Regions from separate parts of the Bacillus spongicola genome, predicted to be linked through region 1. Evidence: riboswitches for the same ligand, from Rfam matches in the RefSeq annotation. Region 1 holds a riboswitch; the other holds the start of a gene.
The links. A riboswitch is a leader RNA that binds a small molecule or an ion and turns the genes downstream of it on or off. The one in region 1 is predicted to bind FMN.
Positions count from the first base shown of each region.

Region 2: linked by a shared signal. The riboswitch ahead of ribD (bifunctional diaminohydroxyphosphoribosylaminopyrimidine deaminase/5-amino-6-(5-phosphoribosylamino)uracil reductase RibD) and the one ahead of U8D43_RS04320 (ECF transporter S component) in region 1 are both predicted to bind FMN.

Region 1 is NZ_JAYKTS010000004.1:133,038-138,142, reverse strand. It holds gene sigX (RNA polymerase sigma factor SigX) at 4-555, shown strand; gene U8D43_RS04335 (hypothetical protein) at 533-1,759, shown strand; gene U8D43_RS04330 (peptidoglycan DD-metalloendopeptidase family protein) at 1,948-2,685, shown strand; gene U8D43_RS04325 (hypothetical protein) at 2,679-2,921, opposite strand; FMN riboswitch at 3,049-3,188, shown strand; gene U8D43_RS04320 (ECF transporter S component) at 3,341-3,922, shown strand; gene U8D43_RS04315 (ferredoxin) at 3,988-4,236, opposite strand; gene U8D43_RS04310 (YpbB family protein) at 4,515-5,105, shown strand, end outside.
Region 2 is NZ_JAYKTS010000019.1:21,754-26,858, forward strand. It holds gene U8D43_RS13245 (bifunctional 3,4-dihydroxy-2-butanone-4-phosphate synthase/GTP cyclohydrolase II) at 1-873, opposite strand, end outside; gene ribE (riboflavin synthase) at 886-1,548, opposite strand; gene ribD (bifunctional diaminohydroxyphosphoribosylaminopyrimidine deaminase/5-amino-6-(5-phosphoribosylamino)uracil reductase RibD) at 1,533-2,666, opposite strand; FMN riboswitch at 2,771-2,905, opposite strand; gene tnpB (IS200/IS605 family element RNA-guided endonuclease TnpB) at 3,681-4,769, opposite strand; gene tnpA (IS200/IS605 family transposase) at 4,779-5,105, opposite strand, start outside.

The DNA.
Region 1 (5,105 bases):
GGGATGAGATCCGATTTCCATAGCCTGTATGACAACTATCATCAGGATGTGTTTCAGTTTCTGATATATTTAACGAAAAATAGAGAGACAGCAGAAGATTTAGTTCAAGAAGTATATATACGTGTGTTAAAATCTCATCACTTGTTTGAAGGGAAGTCTTCTGAGAAAACGTGGCTTTTTTCAATTAGTAAAAACGTAGCGGTTGATTACTTTCGTAAACAAAAAGGTTGGAAAAATAAAATTGCTGAAAAGTTTGATTGGAGCAAATCGAAGCTCGAAAGCAAGCAATTGCTTCCTGAAGAAGTAGTAGAACAAAATGAAGAAATTCAAGCAATGTACCAATGTTTAGATTTGTGTACCGTAGACCAGAAAATGGTTGTAGTCTTGCGTTATTTGCAAGAGCTATCCATCAAAGAGACTGCTGAGGCTTTAGAGTGGACTGAAAGTAAAGTGAAGACCACGCAACATCGTGCTTTGAGGACGTTGAATAATGCTATGAAGGACAGAATGCAAGAAATGGAGGGAAGAAATCATGACAAGACAGCCTTTCGATGAACGTAGAGTGGAAGATGTATTACGGAGTCTTCCTAAGATTGAAGATTCTCGTTCAAAAGAGGAAGTGTATGAAAAATTTCAAACTAGAGTAGAGCAAAAGCCTCCCCTCCGTTTAACTGCTCTTTTTCCTGTTGTTGCACTTGTGACCGCTGTTTTTTTGTTTTCGATTGTGACCATTAATATGATTAATAATCGATCAGGCGATTCTAAAGAATTTTCATCAGATGCAAATACGGTAATAGAATCTAGTCCTTCTTCACTAAAAGAAAAAAATGAATTTTTTGATTCAACAGAAGAAGGGGATTTTTCGGATTCTTCTAAAATTGCAAACGATGGAGAGCCTGAACGCGAGAGTCTAATTCAAAATAGTGACTTAACTACTACTAGGCAATATGCTTCTGCTAGTGATTTGGAGTTTTATACAGCTCAAACTTTTGGTGTTCTATCTCCGGATGGATTTGTAGTTCCAATAACTATGCTCGCTCCAAAAGTAGAAGAGAAAAGCTGGTTAAATAGATTTCATATGCTCTCATCCCAACTTCCAGAAGAAGATTGGGGATTTGATGCGACCTTTCCACTTAACGCAACTCTTCAGTTTGACGAACACGATAGAAAGCTACAGTATACCTTTTTGTCTAAGGATGAGGTGGACCGTATTAGTTCTGGTAGCACATCGGAGTTAAATTTCTTTTCGATGTTACAATCGACTTTCCAAGAATATGTTGATATTATTGAATTTTCATTATCAGATGGATCTGTCCCTGAATTTTCAAATACAGGTGAGTTGAGCTCTTTTGACTTAACCAAAAACAAACAAAAAGGGTACTTTTTATATGAATTGAATCATAACGGAACGCAATTGTTGGTACCTTCTGATGTGAGATACAGCAGTATTGAGGAGGCGTTTTCGGCTATGAAAGAAAAACCGAATGGCTTTTATGAGCCGCTCATTCCAGAAGAGCAGATGCTTAGAATAGAAAATAAGGGAGATGTCATTAGTATTGCTTTCCAACCAACTTTAGCTTTGAATGAATTGGATCAAAGTGAGGTTAGAAAAATGTTGGAGGCGCTCCTCCTTACATCGAAAAGCTTTGGGTTTCAAAAAGTGCAATTTTCAGATATGGGCACAATTAAATTGAATGGATGGGATTTTTCACAACCTATTTCAGTGCCTGTAGGTCCTAATAAAATGGTCCTTAAATAAACAGGAAACACCCAATATGCCTTTCTCATTGCTACAGCTCAAAACAAAAAACAGTCAGCATAGCTGACTGTTTTTTGTTTTGAACTCATAGAATCATTGATTTATGGAAATGATGATTCTAGGTATGGTCTCCATTAATTGTTTGGAAGAAACCGTGTTTTCTACCAGGGGAAAGGGAGGTAATGAAAATGTATAAGTTGTTACATAGGATTGTGATAACAATCTTGGTTATTTTCGGATGTAGCGTCATTAACGTAAGTAGTACTCGAGCAAATTATTCAATCGAGCAAACATGGATTTTTCCAGTGGATGGAATGATTTCTGATTTTTTTGGCTCAAGAGGTGGAAATCATAAAGGGTTAGATATTGCAGGTGAGGAAGGGACTGCTGTGGTTGCAGTAGAGCAGGGGGTAGTATCTAAATCCTATTTCTCATCTTCATATGGGAATGTGGTATTTATTCTTCATAACAGCGGTTACGAGACGGTGTACGCACATCTACAATCTCGTTCTGTAGGTGAAGGTGAGGTTGTTCAACAAGGAGAACAAATAGGATTGATGGGGAGTACGGGAAGATCAACTGGTTCACATCTTCATTTTGAAGTTCATAGTAAGGGATGGACATACGAAAAGGAAGGAGCGGTGGATCCTTTTCACATATTTGGAAAAGGAGAAATAGGACAGGCTGTCACTGCCCATCAACACAATCCTTATCACGAAGAAAGATTAGTACAGGTTAATAAAGCGGTTTCTCCTTATGAAATGATCCACATTGTTAAACACGGTGACACCCTCTGGGCATTATCTCAAAAATATGAGACATCAGTCGAGGCGATTCAATTGGCGAATAGACTAGATGGAACGACCATTGTTGTATCCGAAAAGTTGAGTATTCCAATATCGAAAACCATTTCTTCAAATTATTGAGTTTGAATGACTACTGCAGTGAGATTTTTGGTATTTTTATTTATTTCACGGAGCATTGAGGGCAAAGCGATCAGGGGACTCGGGCATTTGTCAGCCCACTGCGTGAATCGGGATTCACTACGTGTACTGCCAGATGCCTGCCGTCCCTGGCAGCCACTTCCGCTTTTCGTGATCCAGCTACAGTGGCTTGACCTGAGGCTCGGGTCAAATGAATAACTCTCCAGTGATGCAGGCATCACCTACGAGCTCTTCATTTGCCTGTCGCCTCAGGTCAAGCCACTTTCGCTTTTCTCTTGATTTCGAACTTTTTTCTTTTCTCTTTTTTGTTTGTAGGGTATAATAAATAATGTAAGAAAATTAAAGATTCGTCTTCGGGGCAGGGTGTAATTCCCGACCGGCGGTAAGGAGAGTTTATTTCTCTAAGCCCGTGAGCCTTTCTTCGGATTGGCTGATTTGGTGAGAATCCAAAGCCGACAGTATAGTCTGGATGGGAGAAGATGAGGGTGTGCCAGCGTTCAAAAACTTTGTTTAGAACGTCTATTTGGATATGCCTTAACTCTCCCTCAAGTATTCAACTTGAGGGTTTTTTAATGAAATCCAAATGGCAAACCTTTCTTCTGACGTTAGATGAATCGTCAAAAGGAGAGAGGACAACATGAAGAAAATGAATGTTAGAACGTATGTCAGTGTGGGGATGTTAAGTGGGTTAGCGTTTGTGTTGATGATGCTAAACTTTCCACTACCACCATTTCCAAAGTATTTAATGGTGGATTTTAGTGATGTGCCTGCTTTAATTGCAGCCATTATATTTGGACCAATCGCCGGCATTTTAGTTGAGTTAATTAAGAACATCCTCGATTACTTCTTAACCGGAAGTGAAACAGGTGTTCCAGTGGGTCACTTTGCAAACTTTATGGCAGGGATCATGTTTGTTTTACCGGTATATTTTATTTACAATAAAGTGAAAACCAAAAACGGAATGATTGTTGCTTTAGCATCAGGTTCGGTCATTATGGCTGTTGTCATGAGTGTGCTCAATTATTATGTGATTTTACCAGCCTATACATTATTCTTGAATATGCCAGCGATGAGCAATGAAGCAACTCGTCAAATGATTGTTACGGCAATATTACCGTTCAACGCAGTAAAAGGTATCGTAATCGGCGTGGTGTTTATGCTAATGTTTGTTCGTTTGCAATCTTGGATTGAAAAACAAACTCAATATAAAGGGGTCTAATCCCAATATAAAACGAGTGCTGAATATTCAGCACTCGTTTTTAGCATTCCTCTATAGAGGGAAAACTATTCAAATTTCAATGAGTCTCCATCGAATGTTTCATCGGCAATTTTAATGGAGTCTGTTGGGCATCCTTCAAATGCATCGATCATATCTTCTTCGAGTACTTCAGGGACTTCAACAGTTCCAGTATTGTCGTCTAATGTTACGAATGCAATGCCTTCATCATCGTAATCATAAATATCTGGTGCAGCTGCTCCGCAAGCTCCACATGCAATACAAGTATCTTTATCTACAATTGTGTACTTCGCCATGTATAAACCTCCTAATACTATTTGTGATGTGTCAATAAATATACATTTTTGGTGTATGTGAAGAAATGTATATGTTTTTTGTCTCAATAATAATATTAATCGTGATTGCTGAACATTTCAATAAAAAGATGTTGTAAATTAGCTTTAATTGTTCTTGATTCAGGTGCTTCTTATTAAGATTTCCCACAATAAACGAAAAGAAAACAAGCGATTATTGGATAAGTCGTGGTAAAATATTGACATTGCCAAAGAAGTGAGGAGTGAGGAGACTGACGTTTTTGGATGCTGTTATACTACACTGTGTCAAGCAATTGAACGGGGAGCGCACGGTTTATGGAATTTTTCATTTGTTAAATGGGAAGCGTTCTTCACAAACAATTCAAGATGCCCATTTATATGGACTCACCTCTTTTTTTCAGACGGCTTCTTTTCTATCGAGAGCAGATTTTCAAACAAGAATTCAATTTTTTCACCATAAAGGGTGGATTATGGAAATAAAAGAAGAAACCTTTTTGATATCAAATCGGGGAGAGACTACACTAGAGCGCTATTTTCTAAAACATGCTTTTCCTGTCCATATTAACGGATGGGAGTTACAAAAGATTAGTGATCAGTTTTGGAAAAGATTAACATTACTGATACAAGTTTTATCCCATTCTTTGAAAAAAGAGACACATTATTTTCCCATTCAGCGAGATGTTGAAGTTCAACGATGGATCAAACAGTTTCTTCGTTCATCAGGCAACCGTGAAATTTTGACGGAATGTCTTCTTCACGAGCTACATGCACTTTTCTCAGAAGATAACTTTCCAATAGATCCTCTATTTATAGTAACTCGTTTAAGTGGTGCAGGCTACATTGGACATACG
Region 2 (5,105 bases), on a different contig from region 1:
TTGTCGCATATATAATAGAACACCGGAACCTTCTGTTTCAATCCGTTGCAAAGCAGCTTCTAGTTGGGGGCCACAATCACAACGATTTGAACCAAATACATCTCCAGTTAAACATTCTGAGTGAACTCTAACTAAAAGAGGTTCCTCGTTGATCTCTCCTTTTACAAGTGCGATATGCTCTTTATTGGTCAATTTTTCTGTGTAGGCAATCGCACGAAATTCTCCGAATGCGGTAGGTAGTTGAATTTCAACTTCTCTTTGAATGAGTGCTTCATTCTTCCGGCGATACGAGATTAAGTCTTGAATGGTAATGATTTTTAAATCTAATTTCTCAGCAAGTTGAGTCAGATCGGGTAAGCGAGCCATTTGCCCATCTTCTTTAATAATTTCACAAATGACTCCTGAGGGTTTAGAACCAGCTATTTTCGCTAAATCTACCGCTGCTTCGGTATGGCCTGCACGAGTTAATACTCCACCCTCTTTAGCGACTAAAGGAAAAATATGCCCTGGTCTTTTAAACTCTTTGGCGTCTGAAGAGTCATTCATTAACTCTAAAATTGTAGTTGCTCTTTCAAAAGTACTAATACCCGTATGAGTGGATATATGATCCACACTAACAGTAAAAGCTGTTCCGTGTGAATCGGTATTTTGACTCGTCATGTAAGGGAGATCAAGTTGTTCTGCTTTGTCTTGGGTGATAGGCACACATACTAAACCACGACCTTCTTTGATCATAAAGTTAATCGTTTCTGGAGTAATTTTGTCCGCAAGTGCGACAAAATCTCCTTCATTTTCACGGTCCTCATCATCAACGACGATCACCATTTTCCCCTCAGTTAGATCCTTTACAGCTTCTTCAATCGTATGAAACATCAAAATTCCCTCCTATTCTGTGAATCCATGTTGTTTTAAAAATTGAACATTTATCGATGAATTAGATGTGGATGAACCGTTCTCTTTCTTCAGGAGTCGATTCAAATATTTTGCGATCATATCACATTCAATGTTTACAACATCGTTCTTTTTTTTGCTGCTTAAACTCGTATCTTTTTGCGTTTGGGGAATGAGTGAAATCGTAACGCAACTTTCCTGATCATTGACAGAAAATATCGTTAGAGAAGTTCCATCAATCGCAATCGATCCTTTCTCCATCATATATTGCATGAATTCTTTTGGCAGGTGAATATTTAGGTAGAGTGCATTCTCAATATATTCTTTTCTTTTGATGACGCCGGTTGTATCTACATGTCCTGATACAAAATGACCGCCAAAACGACCATTTGCCTTCATGGCTCTTTCTAAGTTCACTTTTGACCCTAGTGGAAGGACTTTTAGAGAAGTGGCATGAAAGGTTTCTGGCATCACATCTGCTGTAAAACTAGACGGAGTATATGTGGTTACCGTTAAACACACACCATTCACAGCTATACTGTCACCAATGGCCAAGCCAGAAAGAATCGTGCTACATTTTATGTACAATTCCATCGATTCCGTTTTTTTGCTTACTGCTCCTATCACGCCTATTTCTTCAATCAGACCTGTGAACATTTTTCGACCTCATTCCCTTTTGGCTTAGCAATAATTTTCAAATCTTCCCCAACAAATTCAATACTTTCAAATGTGAGGGACAATCCATTTGAAATAGTCTCAGCGCCGTTTCCACCGAACACATTAAGACTATTTTGCCCGCCAATAATCGTTGGAGCCATGTATAAAATAAGTCGCTGAAATAATTTTTCAGATAAAAAGCTACCGTGAATACTCGCTCCCCCTTCAACCAACAAAGAAGTAAGCTGTCTCTTACCAAGTTCTTTTAAAACAAATAGTAATGACACCTCGTCGATTGGACTTCTTATGATGACACAATTACGACTTGCTAATTCTGCTTCTTTTTGTAATGATGCTTGGTTACCACAAATGACGATAGTTTCACTTAACCCATCTTGCACTACATGGCTGTTAAGCGGGATTTGTAAATGAGTGTCTAAAACAATTCGAATAGGGTGATTTCCTGTGCGGGGCAATCGCGTAGTCAGGTTGGGGTTATCGTGTAAAATGGTGCCAATCCCTACCAATATGCCGTCATGCCAATGACGATATTGGTGGGCATCTTGTCTTGCGAGCTCTGAAGTGATCCACTTGCTATCCCCTGTCGAAGTAGCGATATTCCCGTCAAGCGTCATTGCTGCCTTTAAAGTGACATACGGAGTTTTATGTAAGAGATAATGAAAAAATTCCTTATTCAAATCTCTTGCCTCTGCTCCCATCTGCCCAACTTCAACATCGATTCCAGCGCTTTCCAGTAGGGATACACCCTTACCAGCTACTAACGGATTTGGATCTAGAGTAGCAATAAACACTCGTTTAACTTTTTTTGAAACAATCAACTCTGCACAAGGAGGTGTTTTTCCGAAATGGGCACACGGTTCTAACGTGACATATATATCCGCATTTTTCGCATCTTCACCAGCTTGCTCAAGGGCATAGACCTCTGCATGTGCCTGTCCAGCTTGTAAATGAGCTCCTGAACCTATGACCTTCCCATCCTTCACAACAACTGCACCTACAGTTGGATTTGGGGAGGTTTGTCCTTTGGCCGCTAAAGCTAATGAGATCGCTGTTTTCATATAGATTTCATGCACACAATCAGCTCCTCTAACGTTCATTCAAATATATGAACTTTTAAATAAAAACACAAAAAACCTGAGCGTAATGATCACTCAGGGCAAATGGCATGACTAAATAGGCGAAAAATAATACTATTTTCGCAGAGTTCCTTCTCCCATCCAGACTTTAACTGTCGGCTTTGGAGTTTCACCAAATCCACCGCAAAATGCGGGTCACGGACTAAGAGCTAGCGCTCATCACCGCCGGTTGGGAATTCCACCCAGCCCCGAAGGATAACCTATTGAATTACTATTACTATACCATATCTAGAGTATAGTATGAACAATTGATACTTGGAGAAAAATTTGTTGCCATAATGCTTAGCTTTTCATTGAATGGTGTATGTAGAACAAGAAACCAATTTCATTTTTTGAATTCCGTTATCACACTTCAAATAAATCTTTTTCGCAAATTTTGTTGTTCTTCGAACTAGATTACTAACTGTGTTATAACTTTGTTTCTTGTTATTACTTGGGCTATATTTAAACGTAGGTAGTAAAAAAAAGGAATCCATCAATAATTAATTTGAATAACATCAATGAATACGAATATACTTTCGCATAAAAAAAGACGAGTGCACGAAGCAACTCGTCCCTTCTTTTACAAATTAAGAAACTTACAACACCCTTCAGCAATGTGAAAAAGCTACTATACCCCGGCAGTTATGATAGTTTGGTACTTACTCCTTTAATGAAATTCTTCCATTCGGAAATGGGTAGCTTTATGTCAATGAATGAAGGACTAAGATGGCAATGCCTAGATACTTACTGATTCATCTAAGACATTTACACATTTTGTTTTTTTAACTGATTGGTTTTATGCATTTACATTCAGATTTACAGATGAGTAAAGAAAATCTTGGTTGAATTGAATTTCCTTATCCGTGAACTACACGCCACTTAACACCCTTACGGTTCGTTTGAAGTGGGTGCTTCTTGGGAAGTAGATCCTTTTTTAGCTATCTATATTTACCAAACTATGAGGGTAGTTCCTCCCCCTATGGAAGATACCATTTACATGGCTAATTTTAGCAAGTTGATACTTGCATTTATGTCTCTATCATGATGGACATGGCATTCAGGACAATCCCATTCACGAAGTTTGAGATTTTTCACTTCTTTGTTTTTGTAACCACAACACGAACATAATTGACTGCTAGCATAATTCTTAGGCGCGATAATCAAATCACGACCTTTCCACATTACTTTGTAGCCAAGATATTCTCTGAATTTAGCCCAAGAGACTTCACTGATTGCTTTTGCCAACTTATGATTCTTTATCATATTTTTCACCTTCAAGTCTTCAATCACAATCACTTGGTTTTCGTTTGTGATTTCATTACTTACTTTGTGAAGGAAATCATTTCGTTGATTGGTAATCTTTTCGTGAAGTTTAGCCACTTGTAGTCTAACTTTAGTTCTATTACTAGACCCTTTCTTTTTGCTTGACAAAGAACGTTGAAGAAAAGCTAGTCTTTTTTCAGCCTTTCTCAACCATTTAGGATTTTCGTATTTTGTACCGTTAGACAATATTGTAAAGTCTTTCAATCCAACATCAATGCCAACCATTGTATCAAGTTTAGGGTACAACTGTTCGTTTTCCTCCACCAAAACAGAAGCAAAATACTTTCCTGTTGGAGTTTGAGAAATTGTAACAGACTTAATCAGCCCAGAAAATTGTCTATGTTGCTTGATTCTTACCATTGTTTTCAACTTTGGAAGTTTGATATAACTGTTTTCAATGCGAACAGTTCCTTTTTGGTTGTTGGTCGTATACCTATGATGATTGTCTTTTTTGCTTTTGAACTTTGGAAATCCAGTGGACTTATCACGAAAGAAATTAGCGTATGCTTTGTTTAGATTCATTTGTGCATTTGCTAAAGCAAGGCTATCCACTTCCTTTAGAGACGGAAATTCAGCTTTATATTGTGCAGGAGTAGGATGTTTAATGGATTTGTCTATGCATTCTTGAGATTTTTTATAAGAATCGATTCTATCAGCAAGCATTTTGTTATACACCAAACGCACACATCCGAAGGTTTTTGCGAACAATATTCGTTGTTCCTTATTTGGATAGAGACGATACTTATATGCTTTCAACATTACCAACACCTACTTCCTACCTTGCTTTTCAATGGACTGTTTGATTGTTTCTATGGAAGCACCGCCCGTTGTAATCAAACAGAAGCTTCTTGACCAAAACATTTCTTTCCAAAGCTTTTTTCGAACCAAGGGATAGTCACGTTTTATCAATCGAGAACTGGCACTCTTATAAGCATTTAGAAACTTGGATAATTCACTATTAGGATGTGCCTTGAACATGACCTGTATATGGTCTTTATCGTGATTCCAATCTTCAACCGAAATATTATACGACTGGCCTATTCTCACAAAAATATCTTTTGCATAGTTGGACATACTATCATCAAATATTTGTCT